DNA from 3 places in the Paenibacillus sp. alder61 genome. Region 3 is predicted to be linked to each of the others. Evidence: riboswitches for the same ligand, from Rfam matches in the RefSeq annotation. Region 3 holds a riboswitch; each other region holds the start of a gene.
What was found. A riboswitch is a leader RNA that binds a small molecule or an ion and turns the genes downstream of it on or off. The one in region 3 is predicted to bind cyclic di-AMP.
Positions count from the first base shown of each region.

Region 1 (10,531 bases), on a different contig from region 3:
TGCAAAAGGTCGGCTACAAGGTAGCTGGACAAGGCGCAGACGATCATTACGATCGTCGTGTACTCCCTGACAAGGCCATATTTCACATGTGCCGTAAAAAAAGTCAGCACACCGGAGACCACCAGTCCGACGGCGATCCCGCCGAGTGAGGTCGTTAGAAACGCCCCGGCCATCCCGGCAAAATCCAGAGTGCCGGTTCCTGCGGCCGCGGCCAGCAAAGCAAACGTGACGATCGAGCCCGTCGCATCATTAAAGGCTGACTCGCTCTCCACCGTTTCCCGCACGCGCTCCTTGATCTTGACCTGCTTGAACACGGGGATGATCGAAGCCGGATCCGTGGAGGCGATGACCGCCGCCGCCAAGAAGGCGAGGGTCCAATCGACGCCGAACAGAACGTGAACGCCCAGGCCGACGACAAGGACGGAAATCAGCACACCCAGTACGCTCAGCATAGTCAGAGTGATCCAAACCTTTCGCAGTCCGCCCAGATTCAGATTTCTCCCGCCATCGAACAAGATCAGCACGGAACCGACCGTCAAAATAAGCTGATTGATCAGCGAGCCGCTGGATTCGTGAATCAAACCGAAACCGGGCCCCATGAGCATACCGGCCGCGATAAACACGGCGACGTCGGGCAGCTTGAGCAGGGAGGCCAGCTTCCCCGCCGCCATCCCTATACTGATTACAACTATGACTAAGATAAGAAAATGCCGGATCGCTTCCGTCGCCGCCGATTCCATGCCAATTCACACTCCAGATTATGCGTAATCTCTGTACCTTATAAAAAAGGAATTAGTCGTTAATGACAGCTTCGAATTCCTCGATGTTCTTGTTGGCACCGATAATGACCATAATATCGCCGGCGGCCAAATAATCCATCGCCGTCGGGGCGATGATGATGCCGCTTTCCCGGTGGATCGCCACGATGCTGCAGCCGAACTTAGCACGCGGATTCAACTCGCCCACATTTTTTCCATTCAGACACTCGGGCACTTTCAATTCCACGATGCTGAACTCCTTGGACAGCTCGAGATAATCGAGCAGGTTGGGGGTCACAAGTTGATGGGCTACGCGAATCCCCATATCGCGCTCCGGAAAAATCACCCGGTCCACCCCCAGTTTTTCCAAGGCCCGGCCGTGCAATACCGAAATTGCTTTGGCTACGACCGTTTTGATGCCAAGATCCTTCAGAAGAATCGCGCTCAATATACTCATCTGAATGTCGTTGCCAATGGCGACGATCCCGCAGTCAAAGTTGCGTACGCCGAGGGATTTCAACACTTCCTCATCGGTGGCGTCGGCAACCACGGCATGCGTCAACAGATGGCTCCATTCTTCGACGACGTCTTCATTCCGGTCTATGCCCAATACCTCGTACCCGAGTTCCATCAGCTCCAGCGCCAGACTGGAGCCGAAGCGTCCCAATCCGATCACGACAAACTGCTGTGTCTTCATCTTTTCTTTCCCCTTATCCGATAATCATTTTGCCTTCAGGGTGTCTGTATAGTTCTTTACCCTTCTTCGGCCCCAGTGCATAAGCCAAGGTCAGCGGTCCGAGCCGACCGGCGAACATCGTAAAACTGATGAGAATCTTACCCAGGACGGTAAGTTTTCCGGTCAGGCCCATCGTCAGACCTACCGTGCTGAATGCCGAAGTCGTCTCAAACAGGATGCTCAGAAAGCTCGCGTCCTCCGTGGTAGACAACACCATGGCCACCGCGATGACCAGAAACAGCGCCAGCATCGTGATCGTCACGGCCTTAAAAATACGCTCTTGGGCCAGCCGATACCGGAACAGCACGAGATCCGAACGACCGCGGATCATGGAGATCACCGCGCCCACAAGAATCGTGAACGTCGTCGTCTTGATGCCGCCCCCCGTCGAACTCGGAGACGCGCCGATAAACATGAGAATAATGATAAAAAACTGGGTGGCCTGCCGCAGCGCGCCGATATCCAGCGTATTGGCCCCCGCCGTTCTCGGCGTCACCGACTGGAAGAAGGAGGCCCAGAACTTCCCTCCCCACCCCAACGGCTCGAGCGTTCTCGGGTTGGTAAATTCGAACACGAATATCACCACAGCCCCGATCACGATCAAAGCGCCGGTCATCGAGAGCACGACTTTGGTATGCAGTGAGAATTTGCGGCGGCTTCGAAACTCGATCAAGTCCGACAGCACAATAAAGCCGATCCCTCCCGATACGATCAGAAACATCGCCACGAAGTTGACGATCGGGTCGTTAACGTACTGGGTGAGGCTCCGGTATTCCCCGAACAGATCGAACCCGGCGTTGTTGAACATGGAGACGCCATGGAAAATTCCGTAATAAATCGCCCGTCCGAGCGGCATATCGAAAGCCCAGCGAATCGCGAAAACGAGGGCGGCGCCGGACTCGATAATCAGCGAGTACAACAGAACTTTGCGAATTAGCCGGACGATGCCTTCCATCGTGTTCTGGTTCATCGCCTCCTGAAGCAGCAGCCGGTCCTTCAGCGAGATTTTACGTTTGAACACTAAGGAGAATAATGTGGCCATCGTCATGAACCCCAGCCCCCCCACCTGAATCAGCAGCATGATGACCACCTGTCCGAACGTGGAGAAATAAGCGCCCGTGTCCACGACCACTAGCCCGGTCACACAGGTTGCCGAAGTCGCCGTAAAAAATGCATCAATCCAGGGGAGCGTTTGCCCGGTCACACTGGAAATCGGCAGCATCAGCAGAAAAGACCCGAACAGGATGATGGCCGCGAAGCCCAGCACCAGAATCTGCGGCGGTGAAAACTTAAACCAGTTGGAACGCAAAGGCGGTTCACCTCGTTTGTGTATTGGCCAAAAATGAAAAAAAGAAAAAAGCACTGGAAATCCAATGCCTTTTGATTGGTCCCTGCAGCAAAGGCCTACGAGGTTAGCTGACGGATTCGGGCTTGCTAGGTCTGCCCTATTCGCCTTTCGCACCAAGCGGTCCGCTTGCTGCCGGCGAAATTCACCCCTAAAGATCGGTTCCCCCGTTTTCAATTGAAATTCGGCCAACATATTAGTTTCATTATTTTTCATTTCATTTTCGTCAAATGGATTATAAGCCTTATTCGAGCGTACTACAAAGTGATAATTGGATGAAATAATGCGATAAACCCTCAAAAGGGAGGAAACAGGCTTCCGGGTGTCGTCTTATCTAAGCCTTGCTTTTCTTTGCCGTCGTTATTGCGGTTTCTCATGTTTTCCCCCGCTTCTGTGGCGAAGAACCGCCCCCTGTGTTATCTTTTACAGTGACAATCGATTTGTTCTGTCATACGGATTCAAAAAAATCAAAAAGGAGTTTTGACATGTATTCCGACCCAAAACCGCAGCGCCGGATGAAGACCGGAACCTTGTGGGGACTTGCCGCTCTGGGATTAGTCTTGTTTGTCCTGCTCCAAATCCTCCCCTCAACGGCTTCCGAAACCCTGCAGTTGGAACAATCGGCACAAGTGCTCACCAAGGAGCAGGCCAAGGCGGCGGCCTTTAAGTTTGCGGAGGACGAACTGGGGCTTTCTCCCGGACCAGACGCTGTCGTCACTTATCAAACCCAATCCGACGTATACGGATATTTGGCCAAAGAAAAATTAACGGACGATTATCTCCAAAAATATGAAAAGCAATTTCCTTATGATGTGTTCCGCGTTTACTTCAGCCTGTCAGAAGAAGGATGGGACGGGGTCACCATCGACGTACATATGACGACGGGGAAGGCGGTCGGCTTCAAAAAAATCCCGGCGACCGATTTGCTTGTCCCGCCGGATGAATTGCTGAGCAGCCAAGGGCTCGCGCTCAACCTGGACGAGAAAATCAAGCTGGCCGAGCCCTATCTTAAAGCTCTCGGCTATGGAGAGCAAGGTTCCCCTGCCGTCAAGGAAACCGCCTCCGGCCTCCGGTTAACGTTTCAAGAATACAACATCGGCGATGCCGGAGCCCGGTTGGATATCCGTTACAAAGACGGGCAGGTTGCCGAGATCGTCGGCTCTTTTGAGGTGCCGCAAAGCTATACGGATTACGTGAAGCGGCAGAAAACGATCGCCAATTGGCTGACCTATGCGGGGTATGCCTTGTTCACGTTCGTGCTCGGGATTCTGGCCATTGTATACAGCGCCCTTACGCGGGCCTTTACTTCCTTTAAACGCGGGATCGCGCTCGCTGCCGTCTATTTTCTGATTTCGATGGGCTCGGCTTTGAATATGCTGCCGTATCTGGAATCGGAAGGGGTTAACGGCACGCTCCTGATGTTCGGATTCGTTGTTCAGGGACTCGTCACGCTGATCCTGGCCTCGTCGATCTACTTCTCGCTCGTCGGCGGCGACGGACTCTGGCGCAAGCAGGGGATCAATCTGTGGGCAAGAGCCAAAGAGCGCGGATACGGGCGGCATGTGCTGTCATCCATGGCGGACGGCTACGCCTGGGCCTTGATCCTGCTCGGTGTGCAATCGGTCATCTTCTTCATCCTGGAACGCACGATTCATACGTGGTCCACCACCGATGCTACCCAGTCGCCTTATAATATGCTTTATCCGGCCCTGCTCCCGCTGCTGGCTTGGGTGGCCGGCATCGGCGAGGAAGCGGTTTACCGGTTGTTCGGCATCCCGATGCTGAAGAAAATGTTCCGCAGCACGCTTGCCGCCAGCATCATCACCACGTTGATCTGGGCCTTCGGCCATACGCTGTATCCGATCTATCCGGTGATTTCCCGGCCGATCGAGCTGTTGTTCATCGGCTTGCTGTTCAGCTATATTTTCCTGAGATACGGTTTTATCGCCGTCATGTTCGCCCATGTCGTCTTCGACAGCATTCTCATGTCGCTCAGCGTCATGTTTATGGGCGGAACTTTAAACATGGTGTCCGGTTTGTTCTTTATTGTTCTCCCGGCCCTCGTGGCTTATGTGGTTTATCTGTTCAACCCTCCGGGCAAAGAGCGGCCTTCCGCTCCTGCAACCATAAAAGAGGAGCCGCTATAGCGACTCCTCATCCCGAAGGGCTTGAATGATTTGATGGGCGAGCTTGTCGCCGATGGAAAGAGGCCGGAAGTCTTCGACGGAGGCCTCTTTTATTTTTTTGAGCGAACCGAAGTGCTTAAGCAGCGCTTTCCGCCGCTTCTCCCCGATGCCGGGAATGGCGTCCAGCTTCGAGACGACCATCGATTTGCCGCGCTGCTCCCGATGGAACGAGATCGCGAAGCGATGGACCTCGTCCTGAATCCGCTGCAGCAGATAGAACTCCTGGCTGTCGCGCGGCAGATGGACCGGCTCGGGCGGCTCGCCCACCATGAGCTGGGCCGTCCGGTGCTTGGCGTCCTTAACCAGACCGCCCACCGGAATAAACAGGCCGAGCTCGTTCTCCAGCACGTCGATCGCCGCGGAAATCTGCCCTCTGCCGCCGTCCACGATAATGAGGTCGGGCTGGGGCAGATTTTCCTTCAGGACGCGCTCGTACCGGCGGCGAATAACCTCGCGCATCGTTTCATAATCGTCCGGACCCTGAACGGTCCGGATTTTGTATTTCCGGTATTCCTTTTTGGCCGGTTTCCCGTCGATAAAAACCACCATGGCGGATACCGGGTTCGTCCCCTGGATATTCGAGTTATCGAACGCCTCGATCCGCGACAGCCGCTCTAGACCGACCGCCTGGCCGAGGTTCATGGCCGCTCCCATGGTGCGCTCCTCGTCCCGCTCGATCAGGCGGAACTTCTCTTCCAGCGCCACGCGCGCGTTCTCTTCCGCCATCGTCACCATCTGACGCTTGAGCCCGCGCTGCGGAACGAGCGTCTTCACGCCGAGCCATTCCTGCAGGGCGGTGGCCCCGCTGGCCGCATCCAACAGCGTTTCCGCGCCGCCTTCGCCATCGTCCGGGGCGCTTCTCCGCGTCCCGGTTTCCTCTCCGGCGTCCGCGGACTCCGCCTTGTCGGGAAGCAGAATTTCTTTGGGCAGCGCCGGGTTATCGCTGTAATACTGCGTCACGTAGGACAGAAAATCGCTGTACGCCTCCCCGTAAAAAGGAAACACCGACGCATGGCGCTCGATCATTTTCCCCTGGCGCATATAAAGAATTTGCACGCACATCCAGCCTTTGTCCACCGCATATCCGAATACGTCGCGGTCCTTGGCGTCGGCCGTGGTGATCTTCTGCTTTTCCATCAGGGCGTCGATATTCTGAATCTGGTCCCGCAATTCCTTGGCCCGTTCAAAATACAGTTCCTCCGCGGCCTCATGCATTTTCCGCTCCAAGTCTTTGCGGATTTCCTCATGACCGCCGCTTAAGAACGAAGTGATCTCTTGCGTCATCTTCTCATATTCCGATTGCGGAACTTCTTTTTCACAGGGCGCCAGACACTGGCCCATATGGTAATACAGGCAAACTTCCTTCGGCATGACGTTGCATTTGCGCAGCGGATACATCCGGTCAAGCAGCTTCTTGGTTTGTTGGGCCGCATAAGCGTTCGGATACGGGCCGAAGTATTTGGCTTTATCTTTAACCACCCGGCGGGTGACTTCCAGACGCGGATGGGTTTCATTCGTTATTTTGATATAAGGAAACGTCTTGTCGTCTTTTAGCAGTACGTTATAACGCGGATAATGGGTTTTGATCAGGTTGCACTCCAGAATGAGCGCCTCCATGTTGCTGCCGGTCACAATGTATTCAAAGTCCCGGATTTCGGAAACCAGACGCTGGGTCTTGCCGTCATGGCTCCCGGTAAAATAGGAACGGACCCGGTTCTTCAGCACCTTCGCCTTGCCGACATAGATAATCTTCCCGTCTTTGTTCTTCATCAAGTAACAGCCGGGCAAATCCGGCAGCAAAGCGAGCTTATGGCGGATGTTCTCCATCGCCTTCTCCCTGTCCTGTTCCCGCTCCTTCTCCTGCTCCGGAGCCTCATTCGATACGGAATCCATGCTTTAAAGCCTCCTCCCCCACATGGAACAAATTGCCTACTTCTACGCAGAAAGCGCCCCCGGGACATGCCGGAGGCGCAGACCAAGCGTTCAAGGATGAATTCTTCTTGACCTTATTGATGTTTGGCGATCAGATTCTTCAGCGTGTCCTTCGGATTCAAGCCCACGACTTTATCCACGGGTTGACCGTCCTTGAAGAGAATCAAGGTAGGAATGCTCATCACGCCGAAACGGGAAGCGGACTCGGGATTTTCGTCCACATTGACCTTGGCGATTTTAACGGAATCGCCTACTTCCCCGTCCAATTCCTCTAGGATCGGAGCGATCATTTTGCAAGGACCGCACCAAGGAGCCCAGAAGTCCACCAATACGACGCCTTGCCCTTCGACTTCGTTATTGAAAGTTTGATCGGATACGTTAACAATTGCCATTTGCAATCTCCTCCTTATATTTGTGTCCGGTAGTCACAGCGGCTTCCGAACAAATTTGTCAGAATGGTTAGCACAATAAAATCTCCGCACCAAACAGGCGTGCGTGTTGTCAATTATACCACATTTTTTTAGTAAAAGAAAAATCGTAATGAAGACGCCTTCTTTACAAATTTCAAGGCGATTGGTTATACTAATAATAACCCAAAAACGGATTGTCTATGATGTTTATTATTGACAACGAGTTTATTTTGCGAGGAGGCCTCGTCGCCATGGATGCAAATACGCATGTGAACGATCCCCGGGAGCATATCAATGAAGAACCCCGCAACGATCTTTTCGATCTGATGAACGGTTTCTTCGGCATGCTCACGTTTATGGCCGTCGTGTTCTTCGGTATGGTCATCGTGAAATTTATTGCCGGCTAACAGCGCGTAAGAACGAACAGAGCCGGGTTCTCCTTTGGATGGAGAGCCCGGCTCTTCGTTATATAGTTAATCGCGACCGCGTTTATTCGTTCCTCTGACGGTGACGACGTCCACAAACGGGGCGATCCGGTCCATCAGCCGCTGACCCTTGTGCAGCTCCTCGCCGTCTTTGCTGGTGAAGCTAAGATGTTTCTCGAGTACGCTTAAGGAATAGTTCGAGGTGTAGAACGTGGGCTTGCGGTTCATCCGATAATTCAAAATCGAGCCCATCACATGGTCCCGCACCCAGGGATTCAAATTTTCCGCTCCGATATCGTCAAATATCAGCAAATCCGCCTGCTTCATCACTTCGGTCGTCTCTTTCAACTTCTGGCTGTCCTGCAGCATGGACTTCAAATCCTCCACGAATTCGGGCATATAGACGATCACGCCGGAATAGCCTTCCTTCGCCAGTTCATGCAGCAAATAACACATCAAAAAGGTCTTGCCCGTACCGAAATGACCTTCCAGGTACAGCCCTCTCGTTTTCAGGCCCGACTCTTTCGTCTCGTTGATATATTTAAACACCTGGCTCACGGCCGGAGCCCGCATACTGTCTTTGGCCATAATCTCGACTTCGTCGTACCCTTGCTGCAGAGCTCTCTCATCGACATAAAAACTGTGAATCCGTTTCTTGACGGAAACTTCATGCTCGTGACGAAGCTGTTTCGGGCAGGGGACCTGATGGTCCACCAGCTGGGGGCCGGCCCCGATCCGCTCGACGGTTAGTTTGGTGAAATGTCCGGGAAAATCGTTCGGGCAGCGCTCCAGCCCCGGGCAATTCGCACACCGCCGGCTGTCGTTCACATATTGATACAGCTTGGCCATCCCGCGAATCAGGTCTTCTTCCTGCAGTTCGGGATGACGGATGCATAAATCCCGCACCAAAGGTTCGTTCAGCATCCTTGCGTTTAATTCCTCCGACCGGCGCCGCAACTGCGGATTTTTGATCTGCGACAGCAATTCCCCGAGGGATTCCATGGTTGTTCACCTTCTTCCTTCCGTGAGTTTTAAACACATACAGCTCCCGCGATAATAAACGAGGGGAGTCTGGTACACTATCAGCCATTGTAGCAGGAGAAAACTATCATTTGGAGTGAGATTCTCGATAAGTACGCTGTCTCATGTCCGCAGACATCCGAATCGTATTGGGCACAGGGGCTTTCAATGTGCCTAGTGCACTTGCACTTCCAACATTTCGGAATTCTTCCGGCTCCAAAAGATGCAAATCTGCAGGTTTTTAGACCGATTTCCGAGGAATGCGAAAAAAAGATGCAAATCTGCAGGCTTTTCTAGCGATTTTAGAGAAACGAGCCGGTTTCGCCGGAAATTCATGCAGATTTGCAGGAATTTTGAAATTTGTGTTCCGAACAAGAAAAAAACATGCAGATTTGCAGGAATTCGATGATTCGATGTTATCAAGCTTGTCTGGTGAGACAACCGATAACCTGGCGCGATTACCCCTTCTTCTTGCTCGCCTTCATTTGTTCGGCCATTTTCAATAGCTCGGCAAATTCCTCTTCCGATACGGCCTGTTCCGCCCCCGTACTCTGGACGATGGGAATGTCCGGCTTCGGCTTGCCTCCGCGGCTTCCATAAGCTCTTCCGCGGCCTCCGGCGGCTGCGGCGGACGAAGCGGCGGCTTTATCCTTCACCTTCGCCTGATCGCGAATATACTGCACCGCTTTCTCGTAGGTGTCGATTTGTTTCAACAACATATTCGAGGCGATCGCATCGACAAAATTGCGGTTGATCCGCTGTTCTCCTCCCGACGTCAGCAGGGACATCAGATAATGGATCAGCACGTTGATGACTTCGCCCGGCAGCTTGTAGTTCAAATCGATTTTCTCGAAAATATCGAGCAGGTTATCGGGAACCGCCCCGGGGAAAAAGGTCTTCAGCAGGCGGGTGTAAGGCTCGTTCCTCAGCATCATATTGTACTGATGCACATCGCATTTGCTCTGAAACTGCGGCGGAACTTCCACATAGTACTCCATCTGCACGGCGACTTCCTCCTGGGCGTGCACCGCTTCGGAGCCTTTCAGCTCTTCGCCGCGCAGGCTTACCACCTTGGCGAAGGCCACCTCCCGTTCCTCCCGGCGGCGTTTGCCTTGCCGGAAATGCAGGTTGGCCTTATGCTGAAGCTCATCCAGCAGCAAATTGCCGCTCACGGGGTCGAAGACCCCGTCTTCATCCAGCAGGCGGGACAAATCCTGCACGCTGAGGTCGTATTTGTGGGCGACGTAATTGACGACGCCCATCCCCTCGGGATCAAACCGAAGCTTCTCCACATAGGCGCGGTTGATGGACTCCCGCGGAAAACGCAGGATGATATCGGCGTAATTGATCGCCGCTTCCTCCTCGACGGCCTTAAGGCCGGGCTGTCTCGCGATGGACGTCTCCGCGATCGCCTGCTCCAGTTCATAATCTATCGAATGGGCGTTCAGTTCAAAAATTTCATAGAACGGAACGGAAATATTTTCTTTGTTGTAAGTCAGGCCGTACATGTCGCCGGGCTCCATGCGGAAGAAACGCTCCCGTAGGGACAACACCGCGAACTTGCCGATTTTGTCGCGCAGCAGCAGCGTCAGGTGCTGGGTCCGGAAAAATTCGGCCGGGGACAGCGGAGCCTGAAGCTCGTATTCATACAGATAATCGTCGCTGTCCGGTATGTACAGACGGCTTGTTTGCAGCAATCCGACCGCTTCCAGCTTGGAA
Region 1 is NZ_JAIUDG010000017.1:9,189-19,719, forward strand. Features, by position in the region: gene LBW89_RS17940 (cation:proton antiporter) at 1-740, opposite strand, end outside; gene LBW89_RS17945 (potassium channel family protein) at 793-1,455, opposite strand; gene LBW89_RS17950 (TrkH family potassium uptake protein) at 1,469-2,803, opposite strand; cyclic di-AMP (ydaO/yuaA leader) riboswitch at 2,880-3,039, opposite strand; gene LBW89_RS17955 (CPBP family intramembrane glutamic endopeptidase) at 3,325-4,986, shown strand; gene uvrC (excinuclease ABC subunit UvrC) at 4,981-6,918, opposite strand; gene trxA (thioredoxin) at 7,032-7,349, opposite strand; gene LBW89_RS17970 (YqzM family protein) at 7,619-7,774, shown strand; gene dnaI (primosomal protein DnaI) at 7,841-8,794, opposite strand; gene LBW89_RS17980 (DnaD domain protein) at 9,271-10,531, opposite strand, start outside.
Region 1: another riboswitch for cyclic di-AMP. It lies ahead of LBW89_RS17950 (TrkH family potassium uptake protein); the one in region 3 lies ahead of LBW89_RS24300 (C40 family peptidase).

Region 2 (10,531 bases), on a different contig from region 3:
CATTCACCCGCGTGTCCGCGCTGGGTGCACGGTCTCTCCTTGCGGGCAAAAACAAAAACCGGCCCCGCATCCCTTCGGACGCCAAGGCCGTTTGCTGCAATCATCATGATGTTCACGGTTTAATATACGACAGCCGCATTTCATTGTTATCGTCACAAACCATGACTTCAACGGATTCGGTAAGTATATCGGCATAACTGTAAGACACACGCTTAAAAGTCTGTTGTTCTTCATCCAGCTTCACGATAAAGACCGAAGGATAGGTTTCCTCCAATACGCCGGTGCGTTCGACGGTCTTTCGGCGACCTCCGTTTGCCCGCAGCGTAATTCTCTGCCCTACGTGAGCTTCGAGACTGTGTTTGATTTCTGACAGCGCATTTTTAGCCATTGCCTGTGACCACCTTCCTTCTGTATTGATTATACACGAAAAGGAGTCACTTGTCAAATCGAAATAAATAATTATATCAGCAGTAAAAAAGCGTTGTCAACGATTTTTTTTCGAGGCAGTCCGCAACCCCTTGAATCCCACGATTTTACATCGAGGGAATGACCTTTAACGCGGATAAATCCTTGAGTTTCGGCAACCCGATCCGGTAGCTGCCCCGGGTTTCGATGCCCCCGACTCCCTGGGTTCCGCTGATCGTATGCGTCAGCACATCCGTAATATGGATCGTGTCGCGGATCGAGGTCAATGCGGCTTTAGCCGCAATATACACGGGGTCCAGGGCGTGTATCAATACCCGGGAAGGCGAGCTGGCAAAATTCGCCCCCGCCTGCAGCAGCGCCTCAAAATGGGATTGGCAGGCGCCCGCCACAATGGTCAGCGCATCGAAATTACGCTCATACTGGCGGGCCGCCGCGATCGCCTCGACGAAATGCTTGGAGTTCTTGTAACTGGACAAGTTATACAAGTCCGCCGTCGGGCGGTTCTTCAATACCCCATCATGTCCGGTCACCACCAAAATATCGGGCTGGATGTTCGGCAGCAGGCGGTACAGCGCCCCGGCCATCGCCGATTCCGTGACGTAATAGCCGTGGGCCGGTACACGGAGCTTTTCGTACAGGCTCAGGCTCTTTTTCAGGTACCTCTCATCCCCGTCCAAATGCAGGACCTTTCCGGGTACCTCAAAAAAAGACGGCTCCCCCTGCGGAATAAAATCGCGGCCCAAAGACGATCGATTGCGCTCGGTCAGGTCCAGCCGATCCTTTTGCAGCCGCTGCAGAGATTCGGTTGCCTTGATCCGGGCACGCTTCGTTTTTTCTCCCGGCATATCCGCGTTCACGACCACCAAATCCGATATCGGCGCGTCGGCTAGCAGACGAAACTCTGTTCCCTTGATAATGGCCTGCTCCCTCACAAAACGCTCGACGCGGAACGTAATATCTCCACCGTACGATTTGCGGACGACCAAGTCTCCCAAATTCGTCAACTTCATCACCTCTACCCCATCGTATGGGCGAAAAGAGGGATTGGTTACAGCTTTGAACCGCCGATTCCCGCCGCATGCAGGGTATTGCTCAGCTTCGCGAACTCCTCCAGGCTGAGCGTTTCGGCCCGGCGCGACGGCTCGATGCCCGCCTCCGCCAGCAAAGACTCCAGGCGCTCTCGTCCCTCGCCCGGGAAGAAGCGGCTCTTGAGGTTGTTGGAGATCGTCTTGCGGCGCTGCGCAAATGCGGCCTGAACCACCTCAAAGAAGAAAGCCTCTTCCGCCACGGCCACCGGCGGCGCGCTGCGGACCTTCAGCCGGATCACCGCCGATTCCACATTCGGCTGCGGAATAAATACGCTGTGCGGCACGATGCATACCAGCTCCGGCTCGCTGTAATACTGCACGGCGATGCTGAGGCTGCCGTATTCCTTGCCGCCGGGTCCGGCCGCCATCCGCTCGGCCACTTCCTTTTGAATCATCACCACGATGTTCTCCAGGGGAAGGCCGGCTTCCAGCAGCTTCATCAAAATCGGCGTTGTCACGTAGTACGGCAGGTTGGCCACCACGCTGACTTTCTCGCATGCCTTGAATTCACTCGCAAATAACGCATGAAGATCAAGCTTAAGCACATCGCCATGGATCACATGAACCTGTGGGTAGGGCTCCAGGACTTCTTCCAGAATCGGCAAAAGCCGCTGATCGATCTCGACGGCGGCAACCCGCCCCGCCTGCTGCGCCAGCTTCTCCGTCAAAGCGCCGATCCCCGGTCCGATCTCCAGCGCCCCTTTGGACTTGTCCAATTCGGCGGCGCCGACGATTTTGCCGAGGATATTCTGATCGATCAAAAAGTTTTGACCCAAGCTTTTTTTGAATGAAAAACCATGCCGCTGAATAATTTCCTTCGTTCGGCGCGGTGTTGCCACTTCTTCTCTCATCGTCATTCGTTCTTCGCCTCTTTCGTCTCCAATTGGGCCAGCGCACCCGCAAACTCTTCGCGGCTGATCCGGAAGATGGCGAGCCGTTTATAAAACTGCTTCCCGTTGCAATACCCTATTCCCAGCCGTTCACCCATAAAACGCCGGCGCTCGGCCGCCCGCGGATGAACGATCAACCCGGCCTCCAGCAGGTCCTCCCAGTCGATCCGAGCGGGAGCCGCCTCTTCTTCCGGGGGGGCTTCGGTGCGGACTCGCTCCAACGCCTCACGGATGGCTTCCGGCGAGGCGTTCTCCACACCGATGTCGCCGGCCTTCGTCGCGTCCGCCTCCCGAAGGAAAGCATGCTTGCAGCCGGGTACCCGCTTCGCCACGATTTTGCGGATCCGCTCCCCCGCATGATCCGGGTCGGTGAAAATAATGACTCCCCGGCGTTCCATAGCCAGCTCAATTTTACGTAGGGTCGCCTCATTAATGGCCGACCCTCCCGTCTCAATGGTGTCGGCCTCCACCGCCCGTTTGACGGCGACCGTATCGTCCCGGCCCTCGACCACAATGACCTCCTTGATCATCCCCGCACTTACCTCTCTCGTTTTGGTTTAAAGACCGCTTATAGTTTCCATCATCACAATAACAAAAAGAAGAGGATTTCTCCTCTTCTTATCCGCGTCTTATTCATCATCCTAATATTATCCCATTCCCCAAGCAAAGTAAACGCTCCGGTTAGTTCAATTCCGGTTTGGTCGGTCCGATGACGTAAACGGTCCGGCCTTTTTTGCGTCCAAAATTCTTCGCCGATTTCAAGGAATCGTAATAGACATCCATTTTGTGGCCTTTGATGGCTCCGCCGGTATCTTCAGCCTTGCGGAAGCCGACCCCTTCGATATAAACCCACCATCCCAAAGGAACGACATCCTTGTCGACCGCGATCGTTCTTCCCTCCGCTACCCGGGTACCGGAAGCCGTGCGCGTGCCGATGCCGTCCTCCTCGGCGGAATAGGCCGTAAGAGTCACGTTTTTGAGCACTTTTTTATATTTAAAAGAGACGCCGCCTTTCGTCGTAAGGCCGCTGATATTAACCGCGTTGGCGCTGCGGGAAATGCTGGCGGATGCGACTGCTGTCGGTTTCTTCGTGCCAACGGCAACGACTTTCGGTGAAGCGGCCTTTTTGACCTCTTTGCCGAGCCAGTGTTTGGACACGAACTTTCCGTCTTCATACACTTTTTCGATGTTATGGACTACAACGCCTTCGCTCCCGGGGAACATCACCTTCGTCGTTCCTTTAAGCAGGTTCTTGTCGGAGGTTTTCACCACGGTGAAAGGAACGTTTTGCGTAGTCTGTATTTTATGTCTGGTAACGCGGACGACCTTGATGTTCAAGTTCGCCGAGACTTTGCTGTCCAAGGCCGGTGTAATTTTATCTTCCTGCCCCAAAGTGACGCCAAGTTCCTCGATTGCTTTCCGGACACTATCCTGTGTCGTGAAATGGGTCTTTGTCGTTCCATCCACGCTTACCTTGACCGGCACGGCGCGATGGATGACAATCCGGTCCCCGTCTTGAATCGAACTGGCCAGAGAGTGAGACACGTTATCCTCCGGCTTCAAAACGATGGACTGTTCTTCCAGCACTTGATTGACCAGCGATTTCCGGGTTTCGATCTGCTGACTCTGCCCGTCAACAACCAAGTATACTTTTTTGTTGCTTTGGCTGTAAAACCAAATCAGGATGATGAGAACTACCGCGATGGACAAAATTCCGACGACCGAAATCTGACGTAGATGTTCTTGTTTCCACCGCATTGCGTAAGACATGCTGGATGAGCGCGATTCATGGGATTCCTCATTGCGGAAAATGCCCATTTCTTCCGTCCTCCTTCATAGTCCCGCCGTCTAGGTCGAATCGTGTTACATATGACGTGACTACATTTCATTTTTACGAAATGCCTAATGAAAGCCGCATTCCGCATCCCGTCCCAGTCTACCCGGCATCAAGTCACCTCCTGTTTAACACAGTATGATGACCCTATTACGTTTATTCAAAACAAAAGAAGCCTTAGAAAGAGTAAGAGGCTCTCTTTCGTGGCTTCCGAATGTCTTGGTGTAATAGGATGCACGAGTTTGCCCTCTCTTAGTACGCTTACGAGGTTAGCTGTCGGGTTAGGACGCAGAGAGCCGCCCTTTCTCCGCCATTCGCTCACGGCGCAATGACCTTGAATTCACCCCAAAGACCCGATAAAGAAATCAATTACAGTCCGGTTGGAAATCCCTTCGGCACTGTAGTCGGTTCCCCCGTTCTCCATGTTCGGAGACTCAGCGAGACTGGTTCATGGAACCATATAACGGAATCGTCAACGGCAAGTTAACGACCCCAAATCGATTACTGAAAAGATTCTATCCTGTTTCGATGCATGTTGTAAAGGACGAATCAACAACGTTTATTTTAATAATTGGTTAAAAAAATGTAATATACTCACTGGAGTTGGTTAAAAAGCATTAATCTTTCCGAAATACTCTTTTTTTCACCCGTTTTTCTCCCGATTACTCGAGATACCAAATCGTTCCAGCGCATTTTGAGTTGTAATTTCAGCGATTTCCTCCACCGAGATCCCCTTTAACTCGGCAGCGGCCTCGGCGACCAAACGGACATGCCCGGTCTCGTTTCTTTTCCCACGAAATGGGTGGGGAGTCAAATATGGGGAATCCGTTTCGATCAGCAATCGGTCCAGCGGAGTCTTCGCCAATACTTCTTTGGGCTGCTTTGCATTTTTAAACGTAATCGGTCCGCCAAACGACAAATGAAATCCCAAATCCAGACACATTTTGGCAATTTCCCAGCTGCCCGAATAGGAATGCATGACCCCGCCGATTTCGTTCGCCCGCTCCTCGCGGAGAATCCGAACAACGTCTTCGTGGGCATCCCGGTTATGTATGGAAATCGGCATTCCCAGCTCTCGGGCCAGCCGGATTTGCTTGCGGAATACCTCGTGCTGGACCTCTTTCGGGGACGTATCCCAGTAGTAATCCAGACCGATTTCCCCGATAGCGACAACCTTTTCATGTTTGCATAAATTTGCAATCCAGTCGAGATCCTCTTCTTTCATCGTAATGGCGTCCTGCGGATGCCAGCCTACCGCCGCATAAATGAAGTCATAAGTCTCCGCCAACTTCATCGTCGTCGGGATCGTATCGCGGTTAAAACCGATGTTGATCATCCGCGTCACGCCTTGCGCCAAGGCGCGTTCGATCGCTTCATGACGGTCTTCGTCAAATTGAGGCGCATCCATATGCGTATGTGTATCAAATAGTTCCATGAGTTGTCCCTCCTATGTTCCCTGTTCAAAATATTCCGCGATATGTCGCGGCAGCCGGTCCATAACCGGTCTCAATTTATTCTCAGGGTAGTACAAATGATACTTGCCCCGGTGCAAACCGCTAATGGAACGCACAATATCCGACACTTCGGAAATTTCCTTCAGCTGGTCCTGCCGGTCCAACAACAGGATCTGTTTATCCCGAAATTCCCCGTTCGGACGAAACACATCATAAGGCAGATCGGTCGGAAAATCAATTTCCAGGTCATATTCCGGGTGAAGCCCGATTCTCCCGAAGGCAGCGCGAATTTCGTCAATCGTTTCCAGGTCCAGCGATTCCACTTCTACATATTTATACAATTTGCGGTTCAAAAAACGGGCGCACAAATCGCTCAACAATTCGTCCGATTCGTTCCTCCACTGCATAAAGGCGGTTTGAACCAAAGCTTCGTCAAGCAGCAGGTATTCCTGTACGGTCAAATCCCGTTTGAACAGACCAGGTAGCGGTTCCGGAAGAAACCTGAACTCGTGTCCCCCCGCATGGAGCTCCTTCGCCCGCCGAAAGATTTGCCGCAAAATAATCTCCGAACTGCGCGTCACCGGATGAAAATAAATCTGCCAATACATTTGATACCTGGACATCAAATAGTCTTCCACCGCATGCATTCCCGATTCCTTGACGACAATTCGGCCCTGGAAAGGACGCAGCATCCGCAATATCCGGTCCATATCGATCGTTCCGTAGTTGACGCCGGTAAAGTAGGCGTCCCTCAACAAATAATCCATGCGATCCGCATCGAGCGGGCTGGAAACCAGGTTTACCACGATGGGATGCTCATAATCTTTGCGGATAACCGCGGCCACCTTCTCGGGGAAATCCTCGGCATGTCTCCTAAGTACCTCGCCTACTTCGGTATCCCCGAGCAGGATTTTGCAGGTCCAGTCCTCATGATGCATTTGAAACGCCTGCTCAATGGAATGGGAGAAGGGACCATGCCCCAGGTCATGCAGCAGCGCCGCACATAAAGCGACCAACTTCTCCTCCTGCGGCCAATCCGGATAATGGGCGCGCTCAAACTGCGATATAATGCGACGTGTAATCTCGTAAACGCCCAAGGAGTGGGAGAACCGGCTATGCTCGGCTCCATGGAAGGTTAAATAGGAGGTTCCCAATTGGCGGATCCGACGCAGCCTTTGAAATTCCGCCGTGTTTATCAGCGACCAAATCATTTCGTCCTGAACATGAATATAATTATGAACAGGATCCTTAAAAACTTTTTCTTCCCGAAGCTGAAGGTGCATGGCATAAAGTCCCCTTTCTTAATTTCAAAAAATAGTTTTTGATAAATAAAGAAGGATTGTGACTGATGTCGTAGGTTTATGTCGAAATTTGTCGTAATAAGTCGGTATAGTAACTTCCAAGATGTCGAATCTATAAATTACGGGGTAAAACGCCAAGAATCCCATTGCATCATGACCTCAAAAAGCTTAAAATTAGAAATTATACTGAACTCTACCATAAATAGGTTGACTGATCTGGCAATGGTTGGTATTATAATTATCATAAAAGATAGAAGTTTGTCGAATAATGACACTTTTAAATTATAGCGAGAGGGGCAATCATCGGTTATGATGAAATCAACAGGTATCGTAAGAAAAGTAGACGAATTGGGACGGGTCGTAATTCCTATCGAATTGCGCCGCACGCTCGGTATTGGTGAGAAGGACGCCCTCGAGATTTATGTCGACGGCGAGCGCATTATGCTAAAGAAATACGAGCCCGCTTGTATTTTCTGCGGCAATGCTGAGAACGTCACTTACTTCAAAGGCAAAATTGTTTGCCAGGAATGTTTGACCGAACTTCCTACCCCTGTGACAAATTAAGAAATATAGTATATAATAGGTTTATTAAAAACTGTTAATTCTAACCTTTTTCATATCTCCTTGGCGCCTTCAGGCTTGAACCCGGCCTGTAAGGCCCCTTTTTTTGTGCGCTTTTTTTATCTTGATGTCCAAAGGGAACCCACTATATTAACAATTTATAGACGTCACGTTTGGACATTCCCCGGTCGGAGGCGGCTTTTTTCATCGCTTCTTTTCGGGAGAGATTCTGCTCTTCCTCATAGTGGCGCACATGCGCCTCAATCGATAATTCTTGCCACCAAGCGTCCTTCCTCTCTTTGACCTTGGCGGGATCCGCTCCTTCCACCACCAGGCAGTATTCCCCCAGCGGCGGATGTTCCGTCAGCCACGTTAAGCAATCGCTCACACGGCCCCGTGCCATCTCTTCGTATCTTTTGGTCAGCTCACGAGCCAACACGATCCGACGGTCCCCCCAGGTCTCCAGAATAGCCTCCAGCGTCTTGATCACCCGATGGGGAGATTCATACAATAACAACGTGCTCGCCTCGTCCTCCAGCGAACGGAGAAGAACGTGGCGCTCTTTGGCATCCCGCGACAGAAAACCGATAAATTGAAACCGTTCCGTAGGGAGACCGGATACGATCAGCGCCGACAACGCCGCGTTGGCCCCCGGGATCGGAATTACCGAAATTCCGGCTTCTACCGCCAATTTCACCAAATCGCTGCCCGGATCGGAAATCGCCGGTAATCCGGCGTCACTGACCAGGGCCAAATTTTTTCCTTCTATTATAAAACGGATTAATTCCGGCCCGCTTGCCGCCTTATTATGCTCGTGGTAACTGAGCAGCTTGCCCGGCGAAATTTCGAAATGCGTCAGCAGTTTGCGGGTTTGCCGCGTGTCCTCCGCCGCAATAATGTCCGCTTCCCGCAGCGTTCTGACGGCCCGGTAGGTCATATCCTCCAGGTTGCCGATCGGCGTAGCCACCAGGTATAACTTACCGTAAGGGGTACCCTGCGCTTCCGCAAAACTCTTCTGTATAGTTAGACTCATGCTTCTCCCTCTTTTGGTCCGTAATAGATATTCATGATTTCCGGACAGTAGCTGCCGGACTCGTCGTAAACGATCAGCGGCGGCTGGATCCGAACATCCGGCTTGCCGTCGCGCAATGCCTCAATCAGCACCATATTGGCTTCCGCCCCGATTCGGGGATGAACAAAGCGAACGATTTTCGGTTCGAGCCGATATTGGCGCAGTAAGGTCATCATTTCCCCAAGACGCTGGGGTTTATGTACCATGAAGAATTTGCCGCCGGGTCGAAGCAGCCGCATGGCCGCAGCTATGACCTCCTCCAGCGTGCAGTGGATTTCGTGCCGGGCGATGGCTTGGTGCGGGTTGATCTTCAAATCTCCGCCCGTCAGCGGCATATAAGGCGGGTTGACGGTTATCGCGTCATAAACCGGGCGGTCCTTCTCCTTAGGGAGTTCCCGTAGATCCCCTTCGCGTATCTTGATCCGCTCCGTAAGCCCGTTCATCTCCACGCTCCGCCGGGCCATATCCGCAAGCCGCGGCTGGATTTCAATGCCGTCGATCTTTGCCTGACTGCGGGTCGACAGCAGCAGCGGAATAACGCCGTTGCCGGTACACATATCCAGCACGTGTCCGCGGCCGGGAATTTGGGCAAATCGGGCCAACAGCACGGCATCCATCGAAAAGCTGAACACCTCGTCGCTTTGAATAATCCCCAACTCGTGAGTCAGCAGGTCGTCGATACGCTCTTTTTCATAGAGTACAGGTTGCTTCTTCAAATTGATCTTCCATTCTGTAAAAAGTAATCGAAAATTTTTAAATCTTTAAAAAAAACCGTAGGAAGCATCCCTACGGTTCGTTATTTATTCAAAAAAGACAAGCAGAACAGGCAGTCGCCTTCCGTGCGCAAATGTCCGTAATTGACATTGCAGATGTGGAACCCTTCGTGATAAAGACGCGCCAGATTGTCGTACCCTTCCCCAACGATATCGATGCTTTCGTCGCCCTCCGGCCTAGGTGCCGGAGAAACCGGGGAGTCGGCGGGTGGATTGCCTTCCGCGCCGTCCCCTTTCAGAATTTTGCGCATCTTCTCGTTCTCCAGGCGAAGCTGTTGATTCTCTTCCAGCAGCCTCTTGACCTCCAGCATCAGCGTGCTAAATTGGCCGTGAACCTTACCCATTTGTTTTTCCAGCGCCTGCATATGATTGAATATATCCTTATTCTCCAAGTTCCCACCCCAGAGTCATTCTCTAAAGTCTTTCTTGAATGTATTGTCTCCTATTTCACAACGACATCGTCGAGCGGGAGCTCCTTGACTTTGCCGATTTCAAACAGCTGGACATGAACCGTCCGGGCCCCCGCGTTCAGGCCGACTACTTTACCGTCACCCAGCGAAGTGACGACCAATTTCCCGACCGAAGGGAGCTCTTCTCGCACGCTTTCATAATTATCATGCTCAAATTTCAGACAGCACATTAATCGGCCGCAAAGCCCCGATATCTTGGTCGGATTCAAGGACAAGCTTTGATCCTTGGCCATCTTGATCGACACCGGCTCAAAGTCGCCGAGCCAGGAAGAGCAGCATAATACCCGCCCGCAGGGCCCGATTCCGCCAAGCATCTTGGCCTCGTCGCGAACACCGATCTGCCGCAGCTCGATCCGGGTCCGAAAAATGCTGGCCAGATCCTTAACCAATTCACGGAAATCGACCCGGCCTTCCGCCGTAAAATAAAAAATAATTTTATTGCGGTCAAACGTAAATTCCACATCGACCAGCTTCATTTTTAAATCATGGTCTTTGATTTTATTTAAACATGTAGCAAAGGCATTCTTTGCCGCAAACTTGTTCTCCTCAACAACACGGGCGTCGGACTCATCGGCGATCCGAATGACCTTCTTCAGCGGAAGCACGACATCATTCTCTCCGACCTGCTTCTTGCCGACAACCACTTTACCGTACTCGATCCC
Region 2 is NZ_JAIUDG010000039.1:6,614-17,144, reverse strand. Features, by position in the region: gene veg (biofilm formation stimulator Veg) at 113-388, opposite strand; gene yabG (sporulation peptidase YabG) at 534-1,436, opposite strand; gene rsmA (16S rRNA (adenine(1518)-N(6)/adenine(1519)-N(6))-dimethyltransferase RsmA) at 1,475-2,371, opposite strand; gene rnmV (ribonuclease M5) at 2,368-2,934, opposite strand; gene LBW89_RS26770 (3D domain-containing protein) at 3,086-4,222, opposite strand; cyclic di-AMP (ydaO/yuaA leader) riboswitch at 4,481-4,688, opposite strand; gene LBW89_RS26765 (TatD family hydrolase) at 4,882-5,673, opposite strand; gene LBW89_RS26760 (HD domain-containing protein) at 5,686-6,975, opposite strand; gene LBW89_RS26755 (AbrB/MazE/SpoVT family DNA-binding domain-containing protein) at 7,303-7,557, shown strand; gene rsmI (16S rRNA (cytidine(1402)-2'-O)-methyltransferase) at 7,700-8,587, opposite strand; gene LBW89_RS26745 (tRNA1(Val) (adenine(37)-N6)-methyltransferase) at 8,584-9,342, opposite strand; gene LBW89_RS26740 (initiation-control protein YabA) at 9,423-9,791, opposite strand; gene LBW89_RS26735 (stage 0 sporulation family protein) at 9,842-10,531, opposite strand, start outside.
Region 2: another riboswitch for cyclic di-AMP. It lies ahead of LBW89_RS26770 (3D domain-containing protein); the one in region 3 lies ahead of LBW89_RS24300 (C40 family peptidase).

Region 3 (10,531 bases):
GTTCAGCGAACAAGCATTCGTTCTTAACATGTTGTGGACAAACCTGTGCATAACCCAGGGTTTATCCCCAATCTTATTCACATATCCTACTATGACGATGTTTATATGTTTATAATATGTGGATAACTTTCTGTTTTATAAAAAGGATATGCACAGGATGAGTAGGTATTTTTTCTTATTGTAGGGAAATCATCTGGGAAATTCAACGTCTTTGCAAATCTTGTCGTTACAGGTATGATGGGGATAGCAACAACATGTGCCAATTATCTCCATTGTCCGCCTGAGGGGGGAAGATTCCTTTGACGATTAAAACCAAACTCGCCCTCATTATGACGGCTTTTACCGTAACTTTGCTTTCTATTAATATTATACTCAGCTATTTAACGACCCAGGATAATCTACGCAGAGACAGCGAAGCGAATATGCTGCTGACCGCCAAACAAATCGCTTTGGCTGTAGAGCAGAGCCGCTCGGTTTATGAATACGTGAAGAATATGATCGACCTGAAGACCAGCCGGAATTTTGTCGATGAAACCCTTAGAATGACGAGTCCGGAACGAATCACTCAGGAATCTTTGCGAGCCAACCGGCACCTGCTTGAGATTTCGGGTTTACAGCCGGGGAGCAGCGGTCAGAAGCCGTCTTTGCTTTTTGGAACCTACAATTATCGAAAAGACCCGAATGTTGGCGATATGGCGCGAGATGCGCTGCTTAAAGGCACCAACCTGCTTCATGAAACCGAAATCAACGGCAGGAAGGTGCTGGAGAGCTATATTCCGATTCAGCGGCATTATCAGGAGGCTTATGTCATTCGCATTATCTCCAGCTACCAGCCGATCTCTTCGGTCATTTACAAACATATGGTTAGCCAGGTTTCGGTGTCCATTGTGCTGCTGGTCATTGTGATTATCGCCAGCAATATATTAGCGGGTCAGTTGATCCGACCTATTCAGGATATGCTGGGGAGGGTCGGCCGGCTCTCTTCCGGCGATTTCGATGCGCGTATCCGCATGAACCGGAAGGATGAGCTTGGACAGCTTGCCGGCCAAATCGATACGATGGCGGACAGTTTGGGCCATTACATGACCGTTTTAAAGGAAAAGAGCGAAGAAAACCGCTTGATGAAGGAACACTTGGAATCGATTATCAACCAGACCGCCGATGCGATTCATGTCATCGATTTGGAGGGCAGGGTGCTCCGAGTGAACTCGGCCTTTGAAGAATTATTCGGGTGGACCAGCGAGGAAATCGTCGGGACCCAACCGGACTTTATTCCCCCGATTCTGTTAAGCGAAGGGGAGAGATGGTCCAAAGAGACCCGCCGCGGGAAACCCTTCGTTCTGACGGAGACGGTACGGCTGCGCAAGGATGGGAGCGAGGTCCATGTCAGCATCAGCGAGTCTCCGATTTATGACGAGCACGGTCGGATTATGGCTTACATTAGCATCACCCGAGATATGACCGAGCATAATAAAATGGAGGAGCTGCTCCGCCGATCGGAGAAACTAACCACAGTCGGCCAGTTGGCGGCCGGAGTGGCTCATGAAATTCGCAATCCCCTCACCACGTTGCGGGGATTTCTTCAGATGCAGCAGCGGACCAAGTCGATTAATCAAATGCATACCGATATTATGCTGTCCGAGCTTGACCGGATCAATTTGATTGTGAGCGAGTTTCTGATTCTCGCCAAACCGCAGGCCGTTCAGTTTGAGGTGAGGGACGTCCGGTTTACGTTGGGCGATGTGATATCACTCCTGGATAGCGAGGCGCATTTACATAATATTGAGTTCCAGCCCCATTTCTCGTCGTCTCCTGTTCTGGTACACTGTGAAGAGAACCAACTGAAGCAGGTGTTTATCAATATTTTGAAAAATGCGATGGAGGCCATGCCGGCCGGCGGAACCATCCGGCTGCAGCTTGCGGAAGAAAGCGGGGCCGCGATCATCCGGGTAACCGATGAAGGGGAAGGGATCTCCAAGGAGCGGCTGGAGAAGCTGGGTGAGCCGTTCTATACGAATAAGGAAAAGGGAACCGGTCTCGGGCTGATGGTCACTCAGCGAATCATTGAAGGGCATCGAGGTTCGATGCGGATCGAAAGCGAGCTTGGCAAAGGAACCTGCGTGACCATCATTCTTCCAAGTACCGAGGCCAGGTCCGATACGGACGAGGACGGAAAGCAGAGTTTAGCGTGAAAGGTGACTAGGCGTGAGAATTAATAAATTTATCAGTGAGACAGGGTACTGCTCCCGGCGGGAAGCGGACAAGCTGATCGAAGCCGGCAAGGTGACCATCAACGGTCAGACGGCCATGCTCGGCAGTCAGGCGGGAGAAGGCGACGATGTCCGGATTGACGGGAAGCCGATTCAGCAGAAACGGAACCGCCATGTGTATATCGCTCTGAACAAACCGCCGGGAATTACAAGCACCACGGAAAGCCATGTCCGGGGAAATATCGTGGATTTCGTCGGGCATCCGGAGCGGATTTTTCCGATCGGCCGCCTGGACAAGGATTCCGAAGGATTGATTCTTTTGACCAGTGACGGAGATATTGTGAATAAGATCTTGCGAGCCGAAGGAAAACATGAGAAGGAATATATCGTAACGGTGGATAAACCGATGACTCCTTCCTTCTTGAAGGCGATGGGAGAAGGGGTTAAAATTCTGGGCGAAATGACGCTGCCTTGTCAGATCACCCGGGTGACGGATCGGGTGTTCCGGATTATTCTGACGGAGGGCAAGAACCGGCAGATTCGCCGGATGTGCAGCGCCCTGGGCTATGAAGTGAGGAAGCTGCGGCGCATTCGCATTATGAATATTCATCTGGGCGATCAGAAACTGGGAACCTGGCGTGAGCTGACTCCGCAGGAAAAGCGGGAACTCGGGCAGGCCTTGAATTACGAGCTTAGTTAAACAACGACAACGACGTATACGGACAAAAAAAGGCTGCCCAAACGGGCAGCCTTTCCGTTGTTTCTGCAGTGCTATATGCCGAGGTTAATCCGGTTATGGCTCGTGGGTCGCCGGCATGCCGATTTGTTGATCCCCGTCCTGGTATTTCCGGATAATCGAAACCTCGACCCGCCGGTTCTGGGCCCGGCCCACGTTCGTATCGTTGCTGGCTACAGGATGATACTCGCCGTAACCGATCGCGCTGAACTTCTTCGGATCCAGGTTTTCGTTAAGCAGCAGAATTTTCATGAAATTCAAAGCCCGGACGGAGCTGAGGTCCCAGTTGGAAGGGAACTCGTAATTTGAAATCGGGACGTTGTCGGTGTGCCCCGAGACGATGACCTCATAGTCCGGGAATTTCTGCAGCATATTTGAAATCGCTTTGGCCAAGGTGCGGGCGTCCGGCTTCACTTGCGCTTCCCCTGAAGGGAAAAGGGCGTTGTCGCTGATCGTTATCATCAGTTGGGACTGATTCAGTTTGGTATCCAACTGTGTCGTAAGGCCGTTATTTTTGATGTAGTTATCGAGCTGTTTCTTTAACGCTTCCAGGTTCTCCGTCTCTTTTCGCATCAATTCCTTCTTCTGCTTCATCAGGTTGTCGGTCTTCGAGACATCTTCCGGATCCGGGGAGGTCTTGGTATTGCTCTCCAGCGCGGTTTGATCCAGGACTCCGGCACCGCCGGTAAGCACGCTTTGAAAGGCTTCGCTCATTTCCTGGAACTTCTTGGCGTCTACGGTACTCATGCCGAACAGAACGATAAACAACGCGAGCAGAAGGGTCATCAAGTCCGAATAAGGCAGCAGCCAGCTCTCGTCCGCATGCTCCTCATGTTCCTGGTGCTTCTTATTCTTTTTGCTCACCTTCACCCGCCCCCTTTTCTAAAATTTGCGCACGTTCAGCAGGGGTTAAGAAGACGGCCAGCTTTTGTTGAATCGCAATTGTAGATACGCCGGATTGAATGGAAAGCAAGCCTTCCACCATCATCAGCCGAACCTCCATCTCTTTCTTTGAAAGACGCTTCAGTTTATTGGCGATCGGGTGCCACATCACATAACCTGTGAAAATACCGAAAACCGTTGCGATAAAAGCCCCGGAAATCGCATGGGACAATTTCGCGATATCGCTCATATCGGACAAAGCGGCGATCAAACCGACAACCGCCCCGAGTACCCCGAGAGTAGGCGCGTACATCCCCGCCTGCGAGAAGATTTGGGCTCCCGCTTTATGGCGTTCTTCGGTGGCTGCGATGTCTTCGGTCAGCACGTCCTGGACGAAATCCTGATCGTTTCCGTCGATGATCATCCGCATTCCGCCTCTTAGAAAATCATCCTCTATTTCCTCTACCTTGGCTTCCAATGCCAGAAGACCTTCGCGGCGAGTGATGGTAGCCCACTCCATAAACAGCGTGATCAATTCCGCTTTACTGATCATCTTGGGCTTGGACATGGTAAGCTTGATCAATACGGGGAACTTTTTGACCTCCGAGAGCGGAAATGCCACAAACAGCGTTGCTGCCGTTCCTACAAGGATAATGACAAAGGCCGCAGGGTTCGAGACCAAGCTTTCAATAGGTGCACCTTTCAGGTACATCCCTAAAATAAGCGCCACGAAACCGAGAATAAGTCCAATAATCGTTGAAATTTCCATTGCACACCTCGTCCTTGAGATATTTGTTTCCATTTTTCTGTCACCCGCATCCTTGCTGGAGACATTACAACCTTGGCCGAAAAACGGTTTATCTTTTTTATCGACAGAATTCCCTTTTTTTTTAAGGTGTTTTTTCCGGTATAATGAGAATACAGTCTGTATTAGACTCTAGGAAGGGAGCCATTTGGCGGTGGGAGTAAAGCACGGTAGAGATTATGAACAAATTTTGGCAGATTTGACGGAAGCCGTTGGGCGTATTCCGGATAGCTATGAATTTTTTGAAATGGAGGCCGCGGAGTGGGAAGGACTTTCCGGCGATGAGCGTTATGAGGTACAGGAGGCTTTGGCGGAAGATTTATTCTTTGCGCTGGGAACCGAGCCTGTGATTAACGTCGGCAGCGCCGTGGTCATCCACGATGCGGACAACCACCGAATCAACCTCTTGATCGGAGAGGACGAGTTGACCTCCGTAGCTTTGATCTGACAACGGGTGGCGACTTTTTGGAATATTGTCCGGGAGCATGGTAAAATAAAGACTTAAAGGAATTCACACGCTGACGCTGCCAGCCAGGCAGCGGGTTAATCCGGAAATGCTCGTCCGCGCATGAACAGCCGACCTCGGGAATACAATAAACGGATGCTCGTGCCGGACCCGGACCGGAAACGATGAATCGAATCCTTAACTGCAGGATTACATACAGGGAAGTTTAAGGAAACGGGGAGGAAGAACAATGCCGTTTACACCGCAAGAAGTAGAGGCGCATTTGGAAAAGCTGGAAGGTTGGGAATTGGAGGAGGGGCGCTGGATCGTCCGGAAATACACCTTTTCCAACTTTATGAAAGGGATCGCCTTTGTGGACGAGGTTGCCGCCATTTCGGAAGCGTTTAACCATCACCCTTTTATAACCATCGATTACAAAACGGTGACGCTCCGGCTGACCTCCTGGGAGGAAGGCGGCATCACCGCCGTGGATATCAAGGAAGCGCAGCAATATAATGAAGCCTTCGAGAAGGCCCGCTCCGCTGGCTAGAAACGGACGCAGGAAGCGAAGCCAACCCGAGGCCGCAGAGAGAAGCGCCCGCCGGAAACCTGAACTCAGGCCCGGCGGGCGTGTTGTTGTATGCGTTATTTCTTCTCGGAAAGATACATCGCGACGTTGGCGATCTCCTCTTCCTTCAATTTATCCTTGAAGGAAGGCATCATGCCCTTACCTTTGGTGATGGTCCCGAACAATTGGTCCGCAGACAGCTCGGCACCTACTTTTTGCAGGTTCGGACCGGCTCCGCCTTGCAATTGATCTCCATGACAGCTAATGCAGTTCGCCTTTATAACAGCTTCGGCTTGTTCCGCATTTAACGTGATTTCAGGCATTTGCGGTTTCTCTTCCTGAGCAACCTGTTCCCGGCCGGGCAATGTAAACATTAACACGGCTGCGAAGGCGCAAGCCACGACGAGTAATCCGCTCATGATCCACTTCTGCATTCCGATCGTCCCTCCTATGTAAGTTACCCCTTCCATTATAGCGGAACAGGCTCATTGATCATAGCGTTTGTGTCAAAAAAAGTAACGAATTACTCCTCTTTTTTGTATATTTCCCAAAATGATGTGCTATTTATCATAGACGCGTTTTATCAAAGGGCTAAGGTGAGGTTGGGGCGCCTTTGTAAACCATGCAGTAGTAAGGTTTGGAAATTCCGCCGGGAGTCATTTTCTCGTACAAATCGGTAATGACGAACCCGGCCTTTTGATAGGCCCGAATCGCCCGGGTATTCCAGGTCAGAACCTCCAGGTCGATGACATCCTGCGGTTTGCGCCGCTGTGCTTCCTCCACGATCGTCAGCACAAAGCTTTTACCCAGTCCCTGGCCGCATAAATCGGGCCGCATCCCGATGCCGAGCCGTGTAACCCCCTCCATCGGGAAATATTGGGCAAACCCGGCGAGTTCGTCATCCGGGGTCAACAAAGAGACATACTGCTGCGCTCTTAAGGCCGGGTTCCCAAACTCCACGTCGAGCGCTTTCATTTGTTCCCAGGGGAGCCAGCTGTAAATATCGTATGGGGAATCGTATTTCCAGGTACAGATAGCCGCGCCGTGGCTTTCCTCCATGGGAACGATCCGGAAAGTGGTGACGGGTTTTTCCATGTTTGCGCCTCCTTAAACAATGGGAAATGAATATCGGGTGTGTCTCTCCATCGATTTGAAATTTCTATTTAACATCACTCTAACGGGAAATGGTTTGCTTGTAAAGATAGGAGGAACCTAGGTGTTTCGTCCTCCGTCAGCGGGGTAATGAGGAGTATGGGAAGATTTGGAGAGTGGGTATGGGAGAGAAAGCGGCAAACGAAAAAAAATAAATTTTGGCGGAAAGGCCATTTTCAGAAACCTTTTTGAACGGACTTTCGTTATATGGTATATAGCGAAAAAAAAACGCAGCGGTTCCGGCAAGAACCACTGCGGTGTCAGCAATGTTGAAATGAGCGCCTCAAATTAAGCAACGGGATCAAGATTCAGCATACGTGGAGTAACCGGTTTTGCTGAGAATTCTTTTGGCCCCGACATATTTGGACTTATAGTAACTGCTGTTTAATTGATCGGTACGGATTCCTTTGGATGAAGAAGCGTGCGCGAATTTTCCGTCACCGATGTAAATGCCGACGTGGGATACTTTATTCTTGCCCAAAGTATTGAAGAATACGAGATCCCCCGGCTTCAACTGGCTTTTGGCGACAGGAGTGCCTTGCTTGTATTGGGCCGAAGAGACGCGGGCCAGCTTGACGCCCATTTGCTTGAACACGTATCTGGTAAATCCGGAACAGTCGAATCCGTTCGTGGTAACCCCCCCGTATTTATAAGGCGTCCCGTATACGGACTTCACAACGCTGTTCAATTTCGTATCTGCGGCGGATACACTCCCCGTCCCTAAGGTGAACAAAATCGCCAAACTCGTCGCTGCTGCTGCAAATGTCTTTCTCATGCTGTAAAAGTTCTCCTTCCAAGGCCTGCGAGGTTAGCTTGAGGATTCGGTTGAAGGTTCCCTATGATCCCTATGTATCGGTAATCAATTCACCCAAAATGGTTCCCCCGTTTCCCGGGTGCCGGGAATTCGGCTGATCTAGTTGATGCACCCAAAGTTGTGACGTGGCGAACATTGTTTACAAAGTTGTTACTATTTACTTTGGTTATTGTACCAAGCCTGTCTTGCTTTGGCAAGTCATTCTAAGGCTGCCGGTTATTTTAAGCCGATCGTCCCGTTTATGACAAGGAGAGGCGGGTAATTTCTCCTAAGCGGGCTATGCAAAACAACCATGAAAAAACCCGCAGTCCTCGATTCGGGTGAATCGCTGCGGGCTTGTCGTAATTATTCTACATCGTCGTGATCTGTGGGTTCGCTGGTAACTTCCTCGTACTTGTCGGTACTCAGAATCCGTTTCGCCCCGACATAACGTTGTACATAATACTTCTCGCTTAATTTGCTGATAATTACGCCTTTGGAAGAAGAAGCATGGGCAAACTTGCCATCGCCGACATAAACGCCGACATGAGAAACGCCTTTACCGGATGTGTTGAAGAATACGAGATCGCCGGCAATCAGGTTTTCCTTCTCTACGGCCGTACCCATCTTGTATTGGGCGCCGGATTGATGCGGCAGTTTAATGCCGATCTTCGAAAAGACGTACATGGTAAATCCGGAACAATCGAAGCCGGCCGTTGTAGTGCCGCCGGAAGCATATTCCGTTCCCAAGGCTTTGTCGATGACGCCGTCCAATGTGGAATCGGCGAAAGCGCTGCCAGTGCCAACGGAGAAAAGAATGGCAAGACTTACTGCTGCTGCGGTCAACTGTTTCTTCAAGAAAATGCTCCTTCCAATGCCTACGAGGTTAGCTTAAGGATTCGGTTGAAGGCCCCCTATGATCCCTCTCTTGCGAGATCAATTCACCCAAAGTGGTTCCCCCGTTCCCCGTCAAGGGAATTCGGCTGTAGTATACATCCGATTTACTTACATATTCGACACCCGACACAGTTCTCCTGCCAAGGTGACAAAAATAATTACAAAATCGTTACTGAATTGTGCTGTTGCTATTGTAACAAAGGCAAGTATATTTTGGCAATGGCTATTTAGCAAGATTTAGAGGCGAAAACACAGGGAAAAGCCCCCGCATTAACGCGGAGGCCTTGTGGCGCAAGGGCTGCACAAAAGTGAAAAAAATTTAACCTTTATGTAACTTGGTTTGCCAGAGCTCATATTGAGAGGATACCGACCAAATTTGCAATAGACTGCGAATAAAAGGATAGGTTTGCTGCAAAATCATAGCGGTCAACCCGGTCCAGATCCAAGAGAAGGCCCCGCAGATGAGAAATAGGGCGGCTCCGGCCGTGCCGAGAATCAGGGATATGGCGATGCCGGGCAGCAGGTGTCGAAGGCTGATTAGTAGAGAGTTCCATATCCCCTCCTTGAACAGGAAGCCGAGTTGGGAGAACAGCAGGACTTGGCGAATGACCCAGCCGTAGACGGCCCATCCCGTCAGCAGCCCGACCATCGCAAGCAGAGGCCCCATTCGCCCGCTTTCGGGGACAAGCCAAGGCAAGAGGGTCGCCAATTGGGGGACCACCCATAGCCCGGGCAGGGCGAGCAGAATCAACTCTAACAGGAAAAAGAGGGTGACTGGCTTCCAGAATTCCTTCATCCCGCGGAAGAGGGGAAGCCCGGACCTTTGCTCCTCCGGAGGTCTCAGCCCGTAAAGAATACCGGCCTGGAACAGCGGCGTCATCAGCAGACGTAAGACAATCAGGCCTAGCAGCATCCACAAATGCTGGTGGATGGCCGGGTTCCGTCCAAGCTCGATTTGCCCCTCGATCATGTAGAGAACCCGGCTCATTTCATTCGGCGGGGGATCGGGATACCGCGACAGCAGAGCGATAACGGCCGAGTGAATCAGCCGATAGAAGAACAATCCCCAAAGCAGTTGGTACAGAAACAGGATGATTACAGAGGGAAATTGGCTTCGAACAAGCCCCCATCCATTCCGTACGTAGGTCATTATTTTCCCTCCTAAAAGTTTTGTGAGCGTTACATCTGGAGATAGCATCGTACAAAACATACTTCGTAAGCATAGGCTTAGTTTTGTGAGCGTAACATCACGGATAGCATCGTACAAAACATACTTCGTAAGCATAGGCTTAGTTTTGTGAGCGTAACATCACGGATAGCTGCGTACAGAACTTACTTCGTAAGCATAGGCCTAGTTTCGTGAGCGTAACATCACGGATAGCTGCGTACAAAAAGCATAGGCTCGGTTTTGCGGCTTACCAGACGAGGGCCCCCAGCATCGCTTCCAGCAGCTTTACGACCCCAAGCGTAGCCCGGGTTCCGGTAGGTTCGGCGACCTCCGCTCTCATGTAGTTGTTGATATGTTTGTTCTCAAGAACGAGCGAATAATCGGGATCGATCTGCACCCAGTCCAGAGGTGCCTTGTACCGCAGCGTCATCTGAACGGTTTCACCTTCGCCGTTCCAGACTTTGCGGACCGTGTGCCCGTCCTTGAAGCTGAAGAGGAGCGGAACCTTAGGGGCGCTTCCGCCCCGGCGGCTTAGCGTAACCTTCGATTCATACAGGGCCGCCCCGTTCTTGCCGGCAATGGATTGGACCGCTATGCGATCCACCGAAAAATCGGCCATTTTGCCATCGTATACATACTGGTTAAAATAAGCCTTCCAGCTTCGGCCGGTCACCTGCTCGACAATGCGTTGGAAATCGGAGGTGGTCGGGTGTTTAAACCGGAATTTTTGGCTGTAATTGTAAAGGATTCGCTTCATGGCTTTGGCTCCAACCTGGCGCTCGATATCCAGCAGAATCAATTGTCCCCGGGAATATACATTTTTGGCGTAAATATCGCTGGAGCCAAACTTCCAGGAGACTTGCGCCAAGGGGGCC
Region 3 is NZ_JAIUDG010000029.1:50,607-61,137, reverse strand. Features, by position in the region: gene LBW89_RS24345 (ATP-binding protein) at 300-2,192, shown strand; gene LBW89_RS24340 (pseudouridine synthase) at 2,206-2,910, shown strand; gene motB (flagellar motor protein MotB) at 3,004-3,810, opposite strand; gene motA (flagellar motor stator protein MotA) at 3,794-4,597, opposite strand; gene LBW89_RS24325 (hypothetical protein) at 4,788-5,081, shown strand; gene LBW89_RS24320 (4a-hydroxytetrahydrobiopterin dehydratase) at 5,329-5,628, shown strand; gene LBW89_RS24315 (c-type cytochrome) at 5,724-6,080, opposite strand; gene LBW89_RS24310 (GNAT family N-acetyltransferase) at 6,238-6,741, opposite strand; gene LBW89_RS24305 (C40 family peptidase) at 7,100-7,573, opposite strand; cyclic di-AMP (ydaO/yuaA leader) riboswitch at 7,581-7,718, opposite strand; gene LBW89_RS24300 (C40 family peptidase) at 7,958-8,449, opposite strand; cyclic di-AMP (ydaO/yuaA leader) riboswitch at 8,452-8,586, opposite strand; gene LBW89_RS24295 (hypothetical protein) at 8,808-9,638, opposite strand; gene LBW89_RS24290 (M1 family metallopeptidase) at 9,904-10,531, opposite strand, start outside.